DNA from 2 places in the Thermus aquaticus genome. Region 2 is predicted to be linked to the other one. Evidence: riboswitches for the same ligand, from Rfam matches in the RefSeq annotation. Region 2 holds a riboswitch; the other holds the start of a gene.
The links. Region 2 has a riboswitch for cobalamin ahead of BVI061214_RS09295 (HoxN/HupN/NixA family nickel/cobalt transporter). Riboswitches for the same ligand answer to the same signal wherever they lie in the genome.

Region 1 (10,093 bases), 200 kb from region 2:
GGGAATCCGGGAAAGCCTCTCCAGGAAGGTTTCCCGGTCCAGGTCGTACCGGTCCACCCCCGCCTCCAGGTAGAGGCGCTTGACCGGCGAGCGGAAAAAGACCCCGTAGGTGAAGCCCGCCGTGTGGCGCAGGAGGTCGTAGAGGGTGATGGGGGCCTTGAGGGGCTCTAAGACCACTTCCTCCCCCACCTCCCGCCCCACCTGGAGGTGGGCGAAGCCTGGGAGGTACTTCTCCAGGGGGTCCTGGAGGGCAAGGGCCCCCTCCTCCACGAAGGTGAGGGCCAGGGCGGAAACCCAGGGCTTGGTCATGGAGTAAAGGCGGAAGAGGGCGTCCTCCCGCATGGGTAGGCCCCTCTCGGGGTCCAGGAGGCCGTAGACCCCCTGGAAGACCACCTCCCCCTCCCGGGCCACCAGGGCCACGGCCCCGGGAAGCCAGCCCTCCTCCACCGCCCGCCTCAGGTAAGCGTCCAGTCTAGAAAACCTCACCTTGGCCTCCTTTCGCCTTCAGGAAAAAAGAGGCCCAAAGCGGGGGGCTCCTGCCCCAGAACGCGTAGAAGAAGCGCCACCTGGGCCCCATGCCGCGCCTCGTGCAAGGAGGCGTGCCAGAGGAGGTCCCCCAGGGGGTAGCGCTTCTCGGGCGCGTCGTGCAGGGCCACCACCTGGTTCTCGTCCACCGGGCCCTGGAGAGAGGCCCCGGTGGCCCGGCCCACGGCCTCCTGGTACCTCCCGGGGCAAGCCCTCCCCCTCCGGGAAACGGGCGAGGACCATGGGGGCCCTGAGGATGTCCTCGTGGAGCCAGGCGTCCACCACCACCGCCGTGTGCAGGAGAAGGGCCTTCACGCTCCTGAGCCTTTTCCGCACCAGGGGCCTTTCCAGGGCCTCTTCGGAAACCCCCTCCAGGGCCTCCCTGGACCAGAGGAGGTAGGCGCAAAACCCCTTTAGGTCCACGGGGGCCATCCTACCACCCAGGCGTAGTAGGGGGTTTCCACGAACTCCGGAGGGCCCTCCAGGTAAACCCGAAGCCCGGGGAAGGCCAGAGTCCCCCCTTCCCAGGCGAAGTCCAGGGGGTCCACCGGCATGGGGTAGTGGAGGACCCCGTGGCGGGGAAGGCCCAGGCGCAGGGCCTCGAGGGGGGAGACCTGGCCCACCAACAGGTAGCGGGCCCGCCTGGGCCCCCTTTCCGTGTAAAGGTCCACCTCGGCTCCCAGGTCCAGGAGGAAGGCTTTGCCCTTCACAAAAAGCCTAGCCCTATCCGTCCAGGTAGACATGGGGCCTTCCCCCAAGGTGGGCCACCCGGACCCCAGGGCCGTAGAGGCCTTGGAGGAGAGGCTCGGTGAGGACCGCCTCCGGCCTGCCCTGGGCCACCACCCGCCCGCCATGCACCACGGCCACCCGGTGGGCCAACGCCGCCTGGTTGGGGTCGTGGAGGACGGCAAGGACCCCGAGGCCCATCTCCGCCAGGCGCCTCAAGAGGGCTACCACCCCCACCTGGTGCTCCAGGTCCAAAAAGGTGGTGGGCTCGTCCAGGAGGAGGTACCTGGGCTTCGCCGCCAGGGCCCGGGCCAGGAGGACCCGCTGCCGCTCCCCGCCGGAAAGGGTCCCAAGAAGCCTCCCCCGGAGGTGGGCGGCCCCGGTGGCCTCGAGGGCCCAGGCCACCGCCTCCCCGTCCTCCTTCCCCTCCCGGCCCCAAAGCCCCAGGTGGGGAAGCCTTCCCAGGCGCACCACCTCCTCCACCAGAAGCCCCTCGGGGTAGGGCCCCCCTTGGGGGAGGTAGGCGAGGAGCCGCCCCCGCTCGTAGCTGCCGTAGGCCCTTAGGGGCTTCCCCTCCAGGAGCACTTCCCCCCTCTGAGGGCGGAGGAGGCCCGCCATCGCCCTAAGGAGGGTGGTCTTCCCCGCCCCGTTGGGCCCGAGGAGGGCGAGCCACTCCCCTGGCCTTAGGGCGAGGTCCACCCCCTTAAGGGCGTGGGGCCCCCAAAGCCCCCTGGCCTCAAGCCCAGCCACGCCGCCTCCACATGAGGTAAAGGAAGAAAGGCCCCCCGAGGAGGGTGGTCACCACGCCCACGGGAAGCTCCGCCGGCCGGGTGAGGGTGCGGGCCAGAAGGTCGGCCAGAGAAAGGAGAGCCGCTCCACCCAGGGCGCTGGCGGGAAGGAGGAGGCGGTAGTCCTCGCCGAGAAGGCGCCTTAGGGCGTGGGGGGCCACCAGGCCCACAAAGCCGATGATGCCCGCCTGGGCCACGGCGCCCGCCGTGAGGAGGCTGGCCGAGAGGAGCAGGGTGAGCTTTAACGCCTCCAGGGGCAGGCCCAGGCTCCTCGCCGTCTCCTCGCCCAGCTGGAGGGCGTTCAGGGCCCGGCCCAGAAGGAGGAGGGGGGGCAGGGTCAGCAGGAAGATGAGGGCCAGGACCCGCACCGAGGGCCAGCCCAGAAAGGCCAGGTTCCCCAGGGTGTAGGCGAAGACCGCCCGCACCCGGTCGGCGTCCTGCATCATCAGGTAGGTGGTGGCCCCGGTGAGGACGCTCCCCACCACCACCCCCGCCAGCACCAGCTCGTGGGTGCGGGCCACTCCCCCGGCCAGGACCAGGGTGAGGAGGGTGGCGAGAAGGGCCCCCAAAAAGCCGAAGAAGGTGGCGGAAAGGGGCAGGTGCTGGAAGACGGCGTGCTGGGCGAAGGCGGGGGAAAGCCCCCCCAAAAGGGCGGCGAAGAGGGTCACGGCGAAGGCCGCCCCCGAGGCGGAACCCATCAGGTAGGGGTCGGCCAAAGGGTTGCGAAAAAGCCCCTGAAAGGCCGCCCCCGCCACCCCAAGGGCGGCCCCCACCAGCATCCCCCCCAGGACCCGGGGCAGGCGGAGCTGGGTGACGATGGGGTTCTCCTCCCACCCAAGAAGGGCCCGCACCACCTCCCCCGGGGAGAGGGCCACCGCCCCCAGGGCCACCCCCAGGACCAAGGCCAGGAGGAGCAGGAAGAGGAGCCAGGCGAAGACCAGGCTCCGCCTGAGGGCCAGGGGCAGGGCAAGGGTCATGGCTTGTGGAAGCAGTCCACCAAAAGCCTCAGGCCCTGGGCCACCCGGGGGCCGGGGCGGGAGAGGAGGCTGTCCTCCCCGCCCGTGTAGACGCAGATCCGCCCCTGGCGCACGGCGGCGATGCGGTCCCAGCCCGGCCGCTTGCGGATGGTCTCCAAGGCGCCCGGGTAGGTGGCCACGATCACCTCGGGGTTTTTCTCCAGGACGAACTCCGGGCTGATCTTGGGGAAGAGGCCCAGCTCCTTGGGGACGATGTTGACCCCCCGGGCCTTGGCGATGAGGACCCCGATGAAGCTCTCGGGACCCACGGTGTAGGGCGTGGGGTCAATCTCGTAGTAGACCCGGGGGCGGCCCTTGGCCTTGGCCGCCCGGGCCTCTTCCCCGTAGACCTCCTTCTGGATCTGGGCCACCAGCCGCTCGGCCTCGGAGGAAAGCCCAAGCAGCCTCCCCAAGGCGCGGACCGTCTTGAAGATGTCCTCGTAGGTCTCGGTCCGGACGGCGTAGACGGTGAGGCCCGCCCGCTCCAGGGTCTCGTAGAGCTTGCCGTACTTGGAGACCAGGACCAGGTCGGGCTTCAGGCTCACGATCAGCTCGGGGTTGGGGTTGTAAAGCCCCCCGGCCTTGGGCAGGCGCTTCACGCTTTCGGGCCAGTCGGAGTAGTCGTCGGTGGCCACGATCCGGTCGCAGGCCCCCAGGGCGCAGACCGTCTCCGTCACCGAGGGGAGCATGGTGACGATCCGCTTGGGCGGGGCCTTGAGGGTGACGGTACGCCCCAGGTCGTCGGTGACCGTGAGGGGAAAGGCCAGGGCCAAAGCCAAAAGGACCGAAAGGAACGCCAGCACTCGCTTCATGCCTACCTCCCTAAGGCCGCTAGGGCCAGGTCCAGGGGAGGTAGGGAAAAGCCCCTGCCGGGAGGCAGGGGCTAAAGGCAAAAGGCCGTTCGCCCCCACTTCTCCCCCATCCGCGTGAGGTGCCCGCCTCGGGGAAAGGCGGGCGGCCCTGGCAGGCATTCGGGCTTCCGGTCTGCGTTGAAGGGCACGAAGCGGGACCGGTTACCGTTGCGGGACAGCGCCGGACTTGCACCGGACTTCCCCACTTTAAGCCTGGACTACGCGCCCAGGCACCAGGGCATACGGGACCTGGCTTTGGGGCCCTAGCGGGCCTTGCCCCAAGGCTACGCCCTGCCCCCATACCTTGACAAGGGGTAGGCGGAGGGAGTTAAGTGGGTACCGAGGAACCAGCGCCGCTAACCCAGCGCTTTAAAGTGACCTGGTCCCTCGGGTGCGTTGGCCGGCTTGCGGGCCGAAAGTCCGCGGCACAAGAGGAGGTGGAGGTTATGAAAAGGTGGCTTCTGGCGGTAGGCGTGGCCCTGGGACTCGGCGCCCTGGCCCAGACGGGCAAACTGGAGATCTTCTCCTGGTGGGCGGGGGACGAGGGCCCGGCCCTCGAGGCCCTCATCAAGCTCTACAAGCAAAAGTACCCCGGGGTGGAGGTCATCAACGCCACCGTGACCGGCGGGGCGGGGGGTAACGCCAAGGCGGTCCTCAAGACCCGGATGCTGGGCGGCAACCCCCCCGACACCTTCCAGGTCCACGCCGGGATGGAGCTGATCGGCACCTGGGTGGTGGCGGACCGCATGGAGGACCTCACCCCCCTCTTCCGGCAGGAGGGCTGGCTCAAGGCCTTCCCCAAAGGACTTCTGGACCTCATCTCCTACAAGGGGGGCATCTGGAGCGTTCCGGTCAACATCCACCGCTCCAACGTCATGTGGTACATGCCCGCCAAGCTCAAGGAGTGGGGGGTCACCCCGCCCAAGACCTGGGCCGAGTTCCTGGCCACCTGCCAGACCCTTAAGAAGAAGGGCCTCGAGGCCCCCCTGGCCCTGGGGGAGAACTGGACCCAGCAGCACCTCTGGGAGAGCGTGGCCCTGGGTATCCTGGGCCCCGAGGGCTGGAACAACCTCTGGAACGGCAAGCTGAAGTTCACCGATCCCAAGGCCGTGGCCGTCTGGGAAACCTTCGGCAAGGTGCTGGACTGCGCCAACAAGGACGCCGCCGGCCTCTCCTGGCAGCAGGCCGTGGACCGGGTGGTCCAGGGCCAGGCCGCCTTCAACGTCATGGGGGACTGGGCGGCGGGCTACATGAGCACCACCCTGAAGCTGAAGCCCGGCACCGACTTCGCCTGGGCCCCTTCCCCCGGTACCTCCGGGGTCTTCATGATGCTCTCCGACTCCTTCGGCCTGCCTAAGGGGGCCAAGAACCGGCAGAACGCCATCAACTGGCTGAAGCTGGTGGGCTCCAAAGAGGGCCAGGACACCTTCAACCCCTTGAAGGGCTCCATCGCCGCCAGGCTGGACTCCGACCCCGCCAAGTACAACGCCTACGGCCAGTCCGCCATGAAGGACTGGCAGTCTAATCGCATCGTGGGCTCCCTGGTCCACGGGGCCGTGGCCCCCGAGAGCTTCATGAGCCAGTTCGGCACGGTGATGGAAATCTTCCTCCAGAGCAAGAATCCGCAGGCCGCGGCCAACGCGGCCCAAGCCATCGCCAACCAGGTGGGGCTCGGGCGCTAGCTCCCAAAAGCCCGTGGGGGCCCCCGGCCCCCGCGGGTTTCTTGGAGGAACCATGCGCGACCGGATCGCGGCTTTTTTGGTCCTGTTCCCCTCCTTGGTGGCCGTGGGGATTTTCGTCTACGGCTTCATCGGGCAGAACCTCTGGGTCTCCCTGACCGACTGGGGAAAGGACCCGGCCCAGGCCCTGGCCCTCCACCCCCAGCTCCGCTTCCTGGGCTTGGAAAACTACCGGGAGCTTTTCACCGGATTCGTGGACGTGCGCTTCCGGCAAAGCGTCGTCAACCTCATCTTCTTCACGGTCTTCTTCATGGCGGGAAGCCTGGGCCTGGGCTTCCTCCTGGCCTTGGCCCTGGACCGGGCCCCCAAGGGGGAGGGGTTTTTCCGCACGGTCTTTCTCTTCCCCATGGCCCTCTCCTTTGTGGTGACCGGGACCATCTGGCGCTGGCTTCTCCAGCCCCAGGGCGGCGTCAACGTCCTGCCCACACTCTTCGGCCTGCCCCCCCTCTCCTTCCCCTGGCTCACCACCCGGGAGCAGGTGTTCGTCTTTGACTGGAACCACCTCCCCTTCTTCACCGCCCTGGTAGTGGGGGGCCTTCTCCTCTACGTGGCCCTTAAGGCCCGCGGGGAGGGGGAGAGAAGGCGCTTTCTCTGGGGCCTGGCCTCGGGAGGGGTCCTTCTCCTCTGGGCCTTCACCCTGGGCCAGCGGGTCCAGCTCCTCCCCTACCCCGAACCCCACGGCTTCAGCCTAGCCCTGATCGGGGTCATCCTGGCGGCCGTGTGGCAGATGTCCGGCTACACCATGGCCCTCTACCTGGCGGGCCTCAGGGGGATCCCGGTGGAGGTCATTGAGGCCGCCAAGGTGGACGGGGCCAGCGAGTGGCAGCTCCTTCGCCGCGTGATCCTCCCCATGCTGGCCCCCATCACCCTCTCGGCCATGATCGTCCTGGGGCACATCGCCCTGAAGATCTTTGACCTCATCTTCGCCATGGCCGGCCTAGACTACGCCCCCACCGACGTGCCCGCCATTTACATGTACTTGCTGGCCTTCCGAGGCAACCAGTTCGCCAAGGGCGCGGCCATCGGCATCCTGCTCCTCCTCCTGGTGGCGGTAGTGGTGATCCCTTACCTGGCAAGTCAGCTGAAAAAGGAGGTGCGGCGCTGATGGGCCGTGTACTGCTTTACGCCTTCCTTGTCCTGGTCACGCTGTTCTTCCTCCTTCCCGTCTACCTGGTCCTCCTCACCGCCCTGAAGGAGCCCGCCAAGATCACCCTGGACACCGTCTGGCGCTGGCCCGACCCCGTCTACTGGGAAAGCTTCCGCATCGCCTGGGAGGCCTTCCGGCCCAAGTTCCAAAACAGCCTGGTGCTGGCCACCTACGCCACCCTCCTCTCGGCCCTGGTGGGGGCCCTGAACGGCTACGTCCTGGCCAAGTGGCCCTTTAGGGGATCCAACCTCCTCTTCGCCCTCATGCTCTTCGGGATGTTCATCCCCTACCAGAGCATCCTCATCCCCCTTTTCCAGTTTGTGAAGGCTATCGGGCTTTATGGATCCCTCTGGGGCCTGGTCCTGGTGCACGTGGTCTACGGTATCCCCATCGTCACCCTTATCTTCAAGAACTATTACAGTGAGATCCCCGATGAGCTCGTGGAGGCGGCCCGCATAGACGGGGCCGGTTTCTTCGGGGTCTTCCGCCACGTGATCCTGCCCCTTTCCGCCCCCGCCTTCGTGGTGGTGGCCATCTGGCAGTTCACGCAGATCTGGAATGAGTTTCTTTTCGCCGTGACCCTCACCCGGCCCGAGAGCCAGCCCATCACCGTGGCCCTAGCCCAGTTGGCGGGAGGCGAGGCGGTGAAGTGGAACCTGCCCATGGCCGGGGCCATCCTGGCGGCCTTGCCCACGCTCTTGGTCTACATATTCCTGGGACGCTACTTCTTGCGAGGCCTCCTGGCGGGCTCAGTAAAGGGATAAACTGAGCCTATGCGCGCTTGGGTGCAGGAAAGGTTAGAAGGGCCCATGGTCTTGAAGGAGGCGCCGGAGCCGGTGCCGGGCCCGGGGGAGGTCCTTTTGGAGGTGGAGGCGGTGGGGCTCAACTTCGCCGACCACCTCATGCGGCTCGGGGGGTACCTGACCCGGGTCCGCCCCCCCTTCACCCCGGGGATGGAGGCCGTGGGGAGGGTGGGGGGAAGGCGGTACGCGGCCCTGATGCCCTATGGGGCGCTGGCGGAGCGGGTGGCCGTGCCGGAGGAGGCCCTTCTTCCCCTTCCCGAAGCCCTCTCCTGGGAGGAGGCCGCCGCCTTTCCCGTCTCCTTCCTCACCGCCTACCTGGCCCTCGTGCGGGCCCAGGCCAGGCCCGGGGAGTGGGTCCTGGTCCAGGCGGCGGCGGGGGCCTTGGGCACGGCGGCGGTGCAGGTGGCCAAGGCCCTGGGGCTTAGGGTGCTGGGAGCGGCCTCGAGGCCGGAAAAGCTCCCCCTGGTCCAGGCCCTGGGGGCGGACGCCCTCGCCACCTACGAGGCCCTTCCGGAGAAGGTGCGGGAACTGGGGGGCGTGGACCTCGTCCTAGAGGTGCGGGGCAAGGCGGTGGAGGAAAGCCTGGACTTCCTCAAGGCCAGGGGCCGCCTGGTCTACATCGGGGCCGCCGAGGGGGAGGTGGCCCCCATCAACCCCCTCCGCCTCATGCGCAAAAACCTGGCGGTGCTGGGCTTCTGGCTGGCCCCCCTCCTCCGGGAAAGGCCCCTTCTGGAGGAGGCCCTGGGCTTCCTCCTCCCCCGCCTGGGCCGGGAGATGCGGCCCGTGGTGGGGGCCGTCTTCCCCTTCGCCGAGGCCGAGGCCGCCTTCCAGGCCCTTCTGGACCGGGGCCACACCGGCAAGATCGTGGTCCGCCTCTAAATGCCCCGCCGCGGCTTTTGCCACGGCGGAGGCTCCAAGCGCATCTAAGTACCCCGCCGCGGCAAAAACCACGGTGGGGGCCCCAGAAAAACCCTTAGCCCCGGTTTGGGCACCCCATGTTGCGAAACCAAAGTGCGGGTACTTAGAGGCTGTCGTAAAAGTCCTCCAGGGGCAGTTACGCGGCCCTGGCTAGCCGCTTCACCAACAATCGTAGCATGCCCAGATAGACCCAGGCCTCGCTTACCCGAGGGTTCTCCTCATAGTCCTTGGCAAGACGCCGGTTCCGCCCCAGCCAGGCAAAGGTCCTCTCCACCACCCACCGCTTAGGTAAAGGCTTGAACCCACGCTCCCGCGGAATCTCCGGCACCTCCGCCCCCTCCCGCACCCAGACCCCCCGTACCCCCTTCCGGACCCGGCCAAGCCCCCGCACCTGGAAGGTCTCAATCCCGGTCCCGGCGGACCAGGGCTTGCACCGCTTTCTCCCACACCCCCTCCTTCTGCCACTGGCGAAAGTAGTGGTAGACGGTGGACCAGTGGGGCAGGTCATGGGGCATGGCTCGCCAGGGGATGCCGTTCTTCAGGACGTAAAGGATGGCGTTCATGATCTCTCTTCTGGACACCTTGGCGGGCCGGCCGCCGGGCTTGGGGGCGGGAATGAGGGGCTCCAGGAGGGCCCACTCCTCGTCGGTTAGGTCGCTGGGGTAACATCGTCTAAAAGGCACCCTTCAAGGATACCACCCTTTTACGACAGCCTCTAAGCCTTGCGAACAAAGGGGTAGACGGCCACTTATACCCTTGTTTCGGAACCTTTTGCCGGGGCCCCCATGCTGGCTTGCGCCAACATGAGGTGGTATTAGGGTAGCCCCAGGTGGGCCCGCACCGCCGCCAGGTCAAAGAGGGCGTGGCCCACGCTTTTAAAGAGGACGAACTCCCCTTCCGCCCGCCGCCCCAAAAGGGCTTCCTTTAGGGGGATGGCGGGCCTCTTTACCCCCTGAAGCTCCCCGGCCTCCAGGAGGGCGTCCTCCGTGTCCACGTAGAGGGCGGCCCGCTCCACCAGGGCCTTCGGCACCTCCCGCATCTCCGGGCGGTAGGCGCCCACCGCCGCCAGAAAGACCCCGGGGGGCACCCTCTCGGGAAGGACCGGGGTGGGGCTAGGGGTAGCGGTGACGAGGAAGGCCACGTCCTCCGGGACCTCCTCCCCCGTCCACTCCAGGGCCTCGAGGCCCATCGCCCTGGCCTTTCGCAGAAGGGCCTCCACCCTTGCCCTCCCCCTCCCCCGCACGTAGACCCGGCTCAGGGGAAAGGCCTCGAGGAAGGCCTCCAGATGGGCCTCCCCCTGGGCCCCGGGGCCCACGATGAGGAGGGCCCCCGCTTTCCTCGGGGCCAGGACCTGGGCCGCGAGAAGGGAGAGGGCGGCGGTGCGCCTTTTCGTGATCTCCTCTCCGGGGAGGTGGAAGACCTCCCCCGTAGAGAAGCGCCTGGCCCAGACCTCCGCCCGGACCATGGGGTCTTGTCCCTCCTGCACCGTGACCAGCTTGCAGACCGCCACCTCCTCGTCGGCCGCCGGCATCACCAGAAAGGCCCCGCCGGGGATGGGGAGGACCTGGCGCCTCGGGGCC
Region 2 (10,093 bases):
CAAGGCCGCCGAGGGGCGGGAGTTCGTGGTGGCCACGGAGGTGGGCATCCTCCACCGCCTCAGGAAGGAGGCCCCGGGAAAGGCCTTTTTCCCGGTGAAGCCGGACGCCGTCTGCGAGTACATGAAGCGGATCACCCTGGAGAAGGTCTACCTCTCCTTGCGGGACCTGAAGCACGTGGTCCGGGTGCCTGAGGCGGTGGCCGAGAAGGCCAGGCGGGCCCTTTCCGCCATGGTGGCCGTGGGCTGATGGAGCGCCTGGAGACCGACCTCCTGGTTCTGGGAGCGGGCGTGGCCGGGGTCTACGGGGCCCTGGCGGCGGAGGCGGAAGGGGCCAGGGTCCTCCTCCTCAGCAAGGACCCCCTGCCCTCGGGGTCCACCCCTTGGGCCCAGGGCGGGGTGGCCTTTCCCCTGGACGAGGCCGACCTCGAGGCCCACCTCCTGGACACCCTCCGGGCCGGGCGGGGCCTGGTGGACCCGGCGGTGGCCCGCTCCATCCTGGAGGAGGCCCCCCGCCACCTGGAGCGCCTCCTGGCCCTGGGGCTTCCCTTCCACCCCGAACCCACCCGGGAAGGGGGGCACAGCCGCCCCCGGGTCCGCCACCTGGGCGGGGACCGAAGCGGCCTCCTCCTCCTGAGGGGCCTCCTCGCCCGCCTCCGAAGCCCGGTCCTGGAGGGCTACATGGCGGCCAGCCTCCTCCTTTCGGGCGGCCGGGTGGTGGGGGCCCTGATCCTCTCCCCCGGGGGGCCCCTATGGGTGCGGGCCGGGGCGGTCCTCCTGGCCACGGGGGGCTTTGGGCGGCTATACCCCGTGACCACCAACCCCAAAGGGGCCACGGGAGACGGGATGGCCCTGGCCTGGCGGGCGGGGGGCGTCTTGAGGGACCTGGAGTTCGTCCAGTTCCACCCCACGGCCCTGCCCGATGGCGCCCTCATCAGCGAGGCCTGCCGGGGCGAGGGGGCCATCCTCCTCAACGCCCACGGGGAGAGGTTCATGCCCCGCTATGACCCCCTGGGCGAGCTCGCCCCCCGGGACGTGGTGGCCCGTGCGGTCCACCGGGAGCGGGAACGGACGGGCGGGGTCTACCTGGATCTAAGGCCCATCCCCAACCTGAGGGAGCGCTTCCCCACGGTGGTGGCCTCCGCCCTGGCCCTGGGCCTGGACCCCTTCCGTGAACCCCTGCCCGTGGCCCCCGCCGCCCACTACGCCATGGGCGGCGTGCGGACGGACCTCAGGGGCTTCACCGGGGTGCCGGGGCTCTACGCCGCCGGGGAGGTGGCCTCCACCGGCTTCCACGGGGCCAACCGCTTGGCCTCCAACAGCCTCCTGGAGGGCCTGGTCATGGGAGAGCGGGCCGCTTTGGCGGCCCTGGGGGACCTGGCCTTTCCCAAAGGGGCCGAGCCCCTCCCCGCCCTCAGCCTGGACCCGGGCCTCCTGCCCGCCCTTCGGGAGGCCATGGGCCGCGAGGCGGGGGTGGTGCGCCGGGGGGAGGGCCTGAAGCAGGCCCTGGACCTGGCCGAGGGCCTTCCCCTTCTTGAGCGTCCCCCCCAGGAGGTGGCCCGGGAGGAGGTGGAGGCGGGAAACCTCCTCCTCCTGGCCCGCCTCCTCCTGCGCATGGCCCTCCTCAGGCGGGAAAGCCGGGGGAGCCACTTCCGGGAGGACTTTCCCGGGGAAGGGGAGGAGGCCTACCACCTCGAGGCCCGGGGCCAGGAGGTGCGGCCTGCGCCCCTTTAGAGGCTTTCCACCACCACGGCGATCCCCTGGCCCACGCCGATGCACATGGTGGCGAGGCCCCACTGGACCCCCCGCCGCCGCATCTCGTGGACCAGGGTGGTGAGGATCCGGGCCCCCGAGGCCCCCAAGGGATGGCCCAGGGCGATGGCCCCGCCGTTGGGGTTGAGCCGTTCGTCCTCCATGGAAAGGCCCCACTCCCTTAGGACGGCCAGGCTCTGGGCGGCGAAGGCCTCGTTGAGCTCTATGAGGCCCAGGTCCTTCAGGCTCAGGCCCGCCCTCTCCAGGGCCTTCTTGGTGGCGGGCACGGGGCCGATGCCCATGATCCGGGGGGGCACCCCGGCCACGGCGATGGCGCGGATCCGGGCCAGGGGCCTGAGGCCGTGGGCCTTGGCGTAGGCGTCGGAGACCAGGAGGACCGCCGCCGCCCCGTCGTTCAGGGGACTAGCGTTCCCCGCGGTCACCGTGCCCCCCTCCCGGAAGACGGGCCTTAGGGCGGCGAGCCTCTCCAAGGAGGTGTCCCGCCTGGGCCCCTCGTCCACGGAGACCAGGGCCTCCTCCTTCCCCCGCCTCACCGGCACCGGGACCACCTCGTCCAGGAAGCGACCCTCGTCCCAGGCCCGCACCGCCTTCTCGTGGGAGAGGAGGGCGAAGCGGTCCTGCTCCTCCCGGGGGATCCCGTACATCTCCGCCAGGTTCTCGGCGGTTTCCCCCATGCTCTCGGTGCCGTAGAGGGCCTCCATCCTGGGGTTGACGAAGCGCCAGCCCAGCGTGGTGTCGTACATGGTGAGGTTGCCGGTGGGGAAGCCCCTTTCCGGCTTGGGCACGGCGTAGGGAGCCCGGGACATGGACTCCACCCCGCTGCCCACGTAGACCTGCCCCTCCCCGGCCCAGATGGCCCGGGCCGCTTGGGCCACGGCCTCGAGGCCCGAGCCGCAGAGCCGGTTCACCGTGCACCCGGCCACCTCCACGGGAAAGCCCGCCAGGAGGAGGGCCATGCGGGCCACGTTGCGGTTGTCCTCACCCGCCTGGTTGGCGCACCCGGCGTAGACGTCCTCCACCTCCTCTTTGGGGACGCCTGAGCGCTCCATGAGGGCGGAAAGGACGTGGGCCAGAAGGTCGTCGGGGCGCACGGAGGAGAGGGCCCCGCCGTGCTTGCCGATGGGGCTTCGCACCGCTTCCACGATCCAGGCCTCGGGCATACCGCCTCCTAACCGATCGGTCGGTACTAGCCTAGGCCCTCCCCGGGCCCCCGTCAAGGCCCTGGGGCCAGGCTTGACAGCCGGACAGAGGAAGGGGTAAAACCTGGGCCAAGCCCCCCATGGGGGGTCCGTGCGGCCGGGGTGCCCCAGGGCCCGGATGCCCTGGGGCGCAAAAGGGGGAAGACCGGTGAGAGTCCGGCGCTGTGCCGCAACGGTAACCGGCCCAACCCATAGGCCCATCGTCTAGGCCGGAAGCCCGAATACCCGCCCCGGTCCGCGCCTCACCTGCCCCCGAGCAGGGGCGAAAGGAGGCGGCGATGAAGAAAGGCGGATACCGGTCCCAAGCCCTCTATTCCCCGCAAAAGGCAGGTGCTCCGTGACGGGCCTCGAGCTTTTGGCCGTGGCCTTGGGGATGCGCCACGGCGTGGACCCCGACCACCTGGCGGCGGTGGACGGGCTCTCCCGGGTGAGGCCCTCTCCCCTTAACGGCGTCCTTTTCGCCTTGGGGCACGGGGGGATCGTCACCCTTTTAGCCTTCCCAGCGGCAAGCCTCCTCCAGCGGGTGGACCTGGAGGCCCTCCACCTTCCCGCCTTCCTCCTCCTCCTGGTGGCGGCCCTGAACCTCTATCGGCTCCTGCGGCCCACCCCCCCAACCCCCCCAAAAGGGCTTCCCCTCCTTAACCCCCTCCTCCTCGGGGTCCTCTTCGGCCTCGGCTTTGAGACGGCGAGCCAGCTCTCTGCCCTGGCCCTCTCCGCCGAGCTTTCCCCCCTGAGGCTCGGGGCTCTCTTCACCCTGGGCATGCTCCTCGTGGACGGGGTGGACGGGCTTTTGGCAAGCCGCCTTCAGACCCTGGCCAAAGACTCCCGAAGGGCCGAGGTAGCAAGCCGCCTCCTCGGATGGTCGGTGGTGGCCGTGGCCCTCCTTCTGGCCCTGGCAGAGCTTGGAGGGGTAGACCTCGAGGCCCTCGCCCTGCCCTTAGGTCTTGGGCTTTTCGGCTTGCTCGTTTCCCTGAGGCTCTACGCCTTGCGCCCCGCATGAGCCACCCCTACCCCCCGCCCCGGGACAAGAAGGGAAGCCGCATCGGCTTCACCACGGGGGCGAACGCCGCCGCAGCGGCCAAGGCCGCGGCCCTCGCCCTCCTTGGCGAAGCCCCCCAGGAGGTGGACATCTGGCTCCCCGCAGGGTGGCGGCAGACCTTCAAGGTCTTCCGCCTGGAACGGAAGGGGGAAGGGGTCCTCGTGGGGATGATCAAGGACGCCGGGGACGACCCCGACGTGACCCACGGGGCGGAGATCCAGGCCCTGGTGCGCTTCGCCAGCGCCGACCGCCTGGAGGGCGGGGAAGGCGTGGGGGTGGTGACCAAGCCCGGCCTTGGGGTGCCCGTGGGGGAGCCCGCCATCAACCCGGTGCCCAGGCAGATGATCTTTGAGGCGGTGCGGGAGGTGACGGAAAAGCCCCTCGCCATCACCATCGCCATCCCCGGGGGCGAAGAGCTCGCCAAGAAGACCTTAAACCCCAGGCTCGGAATCCTCGGGGGGCTTTCCGTCCTGGGGACCACAGGGGTGGTGAAGCCCTACTCCACCAGCGCCTTCCGCATGAGCGTGGTCCAGGCGGTGGGGGTGGCGCGGGCCAACGGCCTTTTGGAGATCGCCGCCACCACGGGAGGCAAGAGCGAGCGCTTCGCGCAAAGGCTCCTCCCCCACCTTCCCGAGATGGCCTTCATAGAAATGGGGGACTTCGTGGGGGACGTGCTGCGGGCCGCCCGAAAGGTGGGCATAGAGGTGGTGCGCGTCGTGGGGATGATCGGGAAGATCTCCAAGATGGCCGACGGCAAGACCATGACCCACGCGGCGGGCGGCGAAGTGAACCGCTTCCTCCTTCTCTCCCTCCTTAAGCAGGCGGGGGCGAGCCCAAGGGTCCTTAAGGAGGCGGAAGGGGCCGCCACGGCAAGGCGCTTCCTGGAGCTCGCCCTAGAGGAGGGGCTGGAGCTCTTCTTCCTAAACCTCGTTCGCCTCGCCCGGGAGAAGCTCCAAGCCTACATCGGGGAAAGGCCCTTCGTGAGCGTGGCCCTCACGGACTTTGACCAGGGGCAATGCCTCGCCGCCTGGCCCGACAGGGAGGTGTACCGTGGATGAGCTGATCAAGGCCCAGAGGAACCCCGCCCACCAGATGACGGAGAAGGGGCGGGCCATAGAGGAGGAGAGCTTCCGCATCGTGGACCTGGAGGCCGGGGCCCACGGGTTTTCTCCCCTGCAGTGGCCCATCGTGCGCCGGATGATCCACGCCACCGCCGATTTTGAGTACAAGGAGCTCACCCGCTTTAGCGAAGGGGCGGTGGAAGCGGGTCTAAAGGCCATCCAGGAGGGGGCGCGGATCCTGGTGGACGCCCGGATGATCGCCTGCGGCCTGAACCCGGAAAGGCTTAGGCTTTTCGGCAACGAGGTGGTGGAGCTCCTCGCCCACCCCGAGGTGGTGGCGCGGGCCAAGGCCACGGGGGGCACCCGGGCTGAGGCGGCGGTGGCCTACGCGTGGGAAAAGGGGCTTCTGCAAGGGGCCATCGTGGGGGTGGGGAACGCCCCCACCTTCCTCCTTGCCCTGGTGGAGGCCATCCGGCAAGGGGCGAGGCCCGCCTTGGTCCTGGGAATGCCCGTGGGGTTCGTGAACGTCCTGGAGGCCAAGCGGGCCCTCATGGAGGCCCCGGTGCCCTGGATCGTCACGGAGGGCCGGAAGGGAGGAAGCACCCTGGTGGTAGCCGCCCTCCACGCCCTGATCCGCCTTGCGGCGGACGGCGGGGTGGACACCTCCTCCGCCTTCAGGGAGGGATGATGGCGGTCTACGTGATCGGGATGGGGGCGAGGGGCCGGGAGGGCCTGAGCCTCGAGGCCCTAAGGCGCCTGGAGGAGGCGGAGGTCCTGATCGGGGGGAGGCGCCACCTCGCCCACTTCCCCGACCACCCTGGGGAGAAGGTGCCCGTCCAGGGCCCCTTGGAGGCCCTTCTGGACCTAGCGGAGAAACGGGTCAAGGCGGGGAGGAAGGTGGCCTTCCTGGCCTCGGGAGACCCCCTCTTCTTCGGCCTCGGCAAGCGGGTCCTGGAGCGCTTCCCCGAGGCCGAGGTCTACCCCGCCCCCACCGCCTTCCAGGAGGCCTTCGCCAGGCTCAAGCTCCCCTGGGACCAAGCCCGCTTCTTCTCCTTCCACGGCAGGCCCCTGGGCGGGGCGCTTCTGGAGCTCAGCCTCTCCCCCCTTTCCGTGGTCTACACCGACCCTGAGCACACCCCGGCGCGGATCGCCCGGGCCCTCCTGACCATGGGCGTGGATGCCCGGGCCCACGTGGCGGAAAGGCTCGGGGAGGAGGACGAGCGGGTGCGGAGCTTCGCGGGCCTGGAGGAGGTGGCCCGGGAGACCTTCCTAGACCCCAACGTCCTTGTCCTGGAGGCCAAGGGGCCTCTTCCGCCAAGGCTTGGCTTCTTCCCCGACGAGGCCTTTGAGCGGAGGATGCCCAAGAAGGGGCTCATCACCAAGCGGGAGGTTCGCCTTCTCGCCCTGGGCCTCCTCGGCCTCCCCCCAGACGGGGTCCTTTGGGACGTGGGCGCCGGGACGGGAAGCGTGGGGATTGAGGCGGCGCGGCTCGCGCCGTGGGGGGAGGTCTACGCCGTGGAGAAAAACCCCGAATCCTGGCCCCACATAGAGGAGAACGCCCAGCGCTTCGGGGCCTTTAACCTCTTCCTGGTGAAGGGGGAGGCCCCAAAGGCCCTGGAGGGCCTTCCCGCCCCCCACGCCGTCTTCGTGGGGGGAAGCGGGGGGGAGCTTGAGGAGATCCTCCGGGTAAGCCTAGAGGCCCTAAGGCCCGGGGGGAGGCTCGTGGTGGCGGCCATCACCCTGGAGAACCTCCTCGCAGCCTGTGGCTTCCTAAAGGGGACGGGGCTTCCCATGGAGGGCTTCCAGGTCCAGGTGGGCCGGGTGGTGCCCCTTGCCCGTTACCACCGCCTCGAGGCGCAAAACCCCATCACCCTTCTCGCCGTGAGGAAGGAGGGGGCATGAAGCTCTACCTGATCGGCGTAGGCCCCGGTGACCCTGAGCTCCTCACCCTCCGGGCCCTGAGGCTTATCCAGACCCTTCCCGTCCTCTTCTACCCCCTTGAAGAGGGGCGGGAACCCCTCGCCCTGAGGGCCGCTCAACCCCACATCCCCAAGGGCACGCCCCTGGTACCCCTTCCCCTCTTCACCGGGGGCGACCCGGAGAAGACCCGGGCTGCGCGGCAAGAGTCGGCGCGGCGCATCCGGGAGGCCCTGGCGCGCTACGGAGAAGGAGGGTACCTGGTCCTGGGGGACAGCCTCCTCTACGCCTCCCCGGTCAACCTCTTCCCCCACCTGGAGGGGGTGGAGGTGGAGGCCGTTCCCGGGATCAGCGCCCACCAGCTGGCGGCGGCCCGCGTCCTGAAGCCTTTGGCCATGGGGGAGGAGGGGTTCGCCGTGGTGACGGGCCTTAGGCCCCTAGACCCCACGGGTCTAGAGCGCTTCCAGGCGGTCTTCGTCTACAAGGCCAAGGACCTGAAGGCCCTGGAAAGGGCCTTCCCCGGGTGGAAGGGTTGGGCCTTCCTGCGGCTTGGGATGCCGGGGGAGAAGGTCCTGCCCCTAGACCAGGCCAGGAGGGAGGACTACTGGACCCTGGTGGGGCTTTGGCGGGCGGCTTCCCCGATGCAGGAGGGAGAGGGATGAGGCCTTTGGTACACGTGGTGGGCGGGGGACCGGGGGACCCGGAGCTCCTCACGGTAAAGGGGGCAAGGCTCCTAGGGGAGGCCCGCTTCGTCCTCTACACGGGAAGCCTTTTCCCCGAAGGAGCGCTGCGGGGGCTCGCCCCGAGGGCGGTGCTCCAAGACTCCAAGGGGATGGTCCTGGAGGAGATCGTGGGGGTGTTGGCCGAGGAGGCCCGAAGGGGCGGGACCGTGGTCCGGCTCCACTCGGGGGACCCGGGGCTTTACGGGACGCTTCTGGAGGAGAAGGAGGCCCTCGAGGCCTTGGGGGTGGGGGTGGAGGTGGTCCCCGGGGTCACGGCGGCCTTCGCCCTAGCCGCCAAGGCAGGCCTTTCCCTCACCGCCCCGGAGGTGGCTCAGGCGGTGGCCTTTACCCGGCTTGGGGTGCGGACGCCCGTGCCCGAGGGGCAGGACCCGAAAGCCCTGGCGCGAAGGGGCCTGACCCTGGCGGTCTACCTCTCGGGGATGCACCCCAAGAGGCTTGCCCGGGAGCTTATGGAGGCGGGGCTTCCCGGGGATACCCCGGTGCTTTACGGCCACAAGGTGGGCCAGGCGGGGGAGGAGGTGGGGCTTACGGACCTGGAGGGCCTCGCCCGCCTTCCCGCCCGGGACACCACGGTCTACCTGGTGGGGGAGGCCTTGAGGGCGAAGGGAGCGAGGAGCCGGCTTTACGACCCAAGCTTTAGGCACCGCTACCGGAGGTGAAGGATGGGAGCGCTCTTTTTGGTGGGCATGGGCCCCGGGGACCTCGGGGGGCTCACCCAGAGGGCCCGGGAAGCCCTGGAGAGGGCCCAAGTGGTGATCGGCTACAGCACCTACGTGAAGCTCCTGGAGGAGATGGGGCTCCTCTCGGGCAAGGAGCTGGTCCGGAAGGGGATGACGGAGGAGCTGGACCGGGCGGAGGAGGCCCTGGAGCGGGCCCTTTCCGGCCAGAGGGTGGCCCTGGTCTCCGGGGGGGACCCCGGGGTCTACGGGATGGCGGCCCCCGTCTTGGAGCTCATGGAGGAGCGCGGCTTCCTCCGGGTGGACGGGGGAGTGGGCCTCCCGGGGCGGTTCGCCCTGGGGGGAAAGGAGGTGGCTCTGGAGGTGATCCCTGGGGTCACGGCAGCGAACGCCGTGGCGAGCCTCCTGGGAAGCCCCCTTGCCCACGACACCTGCCTCATCAGCCTCTCCGACCTCCTCACCCCCTGGCCCCTAATAGAGCAGAGGCTCCACGCTGCAGGGCAAGGGGACTTCGTGGTGGTCCTCTACAACCCCCAGAGCAAAAGGCGGGACTGGCAGCTTAGAAGAAGCGCCGAGATCCTCCTGGAATACCGCCCCAAGGAAACCCCGGCCGCTCTGGTCAAAAGCGCCTACCGCAAGCGGCAGGAGGTGACCCTCACCACCCTGGAAGGGCTCAGGGAAGCGGAGGCGGGTATGCTCACCACGGTGGTGATCGGCAACCGCCAAAGCCGCTTCTACGAAGGCACCTTCCTCACCCCTAGGGGCTACGCCCTGAAGTACGACCTGAAGACCGGGGAGGCCCTCCCCGGGGAGACCCCGGGCCGCTCCTTGAGGAGGGGGGATGCCTGAGATCGGGCCCCTCCGCCCGGAAAGGGTCGCCGTCTACACCCTGACCCTCCCCGGGCTTTCCGTGGCGGAGAGGATCCACAAGGCCCTCCCCGGGAGCACCCTCTACGCCGCGGCCAAGTACCGGGGGCTCGTGGAGGGGGCGGTCTACTTTGAGGAACCCATCAGGGAACTCCTCCCCAAAACCTGGTCCCTCCACGATGGCCATGTCTTCGTTATGGCCTCGGGGATCGTCCTCAGGGCCATCGCCCCTCTCATCCTGGACAAGCGGGTGGACCCTGCCGTGCTGGTGGTGGACCTCAAGGGGCGCTACTTCGTCCCCCTCCTCGCAGGGCACCTGGGGGGGGCGAACCCCCTCGCCCGCCATCTCGCCGAGGCCCTGGGGGGCGAGGCCGTCCTCACCACGGGGACGGACAGCCTTGGCGCCCCTGCCCCCGACCTCCTGGCGAAGGCCCTGGGGGCCCGGGTCCCCGACTGGAAGCCCCTCAAGGAGGTTTCCGCCCTCCTGGTGGACGGGAGGCCGGTGGGATTTTGGTCGGACTGCGTGGACCTTAGCCCCTTGTTGCGCTACCCCATGGTGCGGCTCCTCGAGGCCCCGAAAGCGGAAGGGGTGGAAGGGATGGTGCTTTTCACCGTGAGGCGGCCTTTCCCCCTCCCCGTCCCCACCCTCTTCGCCCACCCGCCCGCCCTGGTCCTCGGGATCGGGTGCAACCGGGGGACCCCCTTAGAGGAGATACGGCGGGAGGTCTTCAGCTTCTTGCAGGAAAGGGGCTTCGCCCGGGAAAGCCTGAGGGCCCTCGCCACCGCCGAGCTCAAGCGGGACGAGGCGGGGCTTCTGGCC

Region 1: it holds a riboswitch for cobalamin, as region 2 does, so the genes downstream of both, BVI061214_RS08345 (ABC transporter substrate-binding protein) here and BVI061214_RS09295 (HoxN/HupN/NixA family nickel/cobalt transporter) in region 2, are expected to answer to the same signal.

Annotation. Positions count from the first base shown of each region.
Region 1 covers NZ_LHCI01000106.1:1,347,228-1,357,320, reverse strand. The annotation lists gene BVI061214_RS08370 (serine hydrolase domain-containing protein) at 1-486, opposite strand, end outside; gene BVI061214_RS08365 (DinB family protein) at 483-710, opposite strand; gene BVI061214_RS08360 (hypothetical protein) at 939-1,268, opposite strand; gene BVI061214_RS08355 (ABC transporter ATP-binding protein) at 1,249-2,001, opposite strand; gene BVI061214_RS08350 (FecCD family ABC transporter permease) at 1,988-3,016, opposite strand; gene BVI061214_RS08345 (ABC transporter substrate-binding protein) at 3,013-3,867, opposite strand; cobalamin riboswitch at 4,001-4,159, opposite strand; gene BVI061214_RS08340 (ABC transporter substrate-binding protein) at 4,353-5,588, shown strand; gene BVI061214_RS08335 (carbohydrate ABC transporter permease) at 5,641-6,750, shown strand; gene BVI061214_RS08330 (carbohydrate ABC transporter permease) at 6,750-7,556, shown strand; gene BVI061214_RS08325 (zinc-binding dehydrogenase) at 7,566-8,474, shown strand; gene BVI061214_RS13825 (transposase) at 8,650-8,904, opposite strand; gene BVI061214_RS13820 (IS5 family transposase) at 8,915-9,196, opposite strand; gene BVI061214_RS08310 (Rossmann-fold NAD(P)-binding domain-containing protein) at 9,328-10,093, opposite strand, start outside.
Region 2 covers NZ_LHCI01000106.1:1,544,936-1,555,028, forward strand. The annotation lists gene nadA (quinolinate synthase NadA) at 1-247, shown strand, start outside; gene nadB (L-aspartate oxidase) at 247-1,731, shown strand; gene BVI061214_RS09290 (thiolase family protein) at 1,728-2,930, opposite strand; cobalamin riboswitch at 3,054-3,216, shown strand; gene BVI061214_RS09295 (HoxN/HupN/NixA family nickel/cobalt transporter) at 3,307-3,969, shown strand; gene BVI061214_RS09300 (cobalt-precorrin-5B (C(1))-methyltransferase) at 3,966-5,066, shown strand; gene BVI061214_RS09305 (precorrin-8X methylmutase) at 5,059-5,757, shown strand; gene cbiE (precorrin-6y C5,15-methyltransferase (decarboxylating) subunit CbiE) at 5,754-6,971, shown strand; gene BVI061214_RS09315 (precorrin-2 C(20)-methyltransferase) at 6,968-7,648, shown strand; gene BVI061214_RS09320 (cobalt-precorrin-4/precorrin-4 C(11)-methyltransferase) at 7,645-8,388, shown strand; gene cobJ (precorrin-3B C(17)-methyltransferase) at 8,392-9,255, shown strand; gene BVI061214_RS09330 (cobalt-precorrin 5A hydrolase) at 9,248-10,093, shown strand, end outside.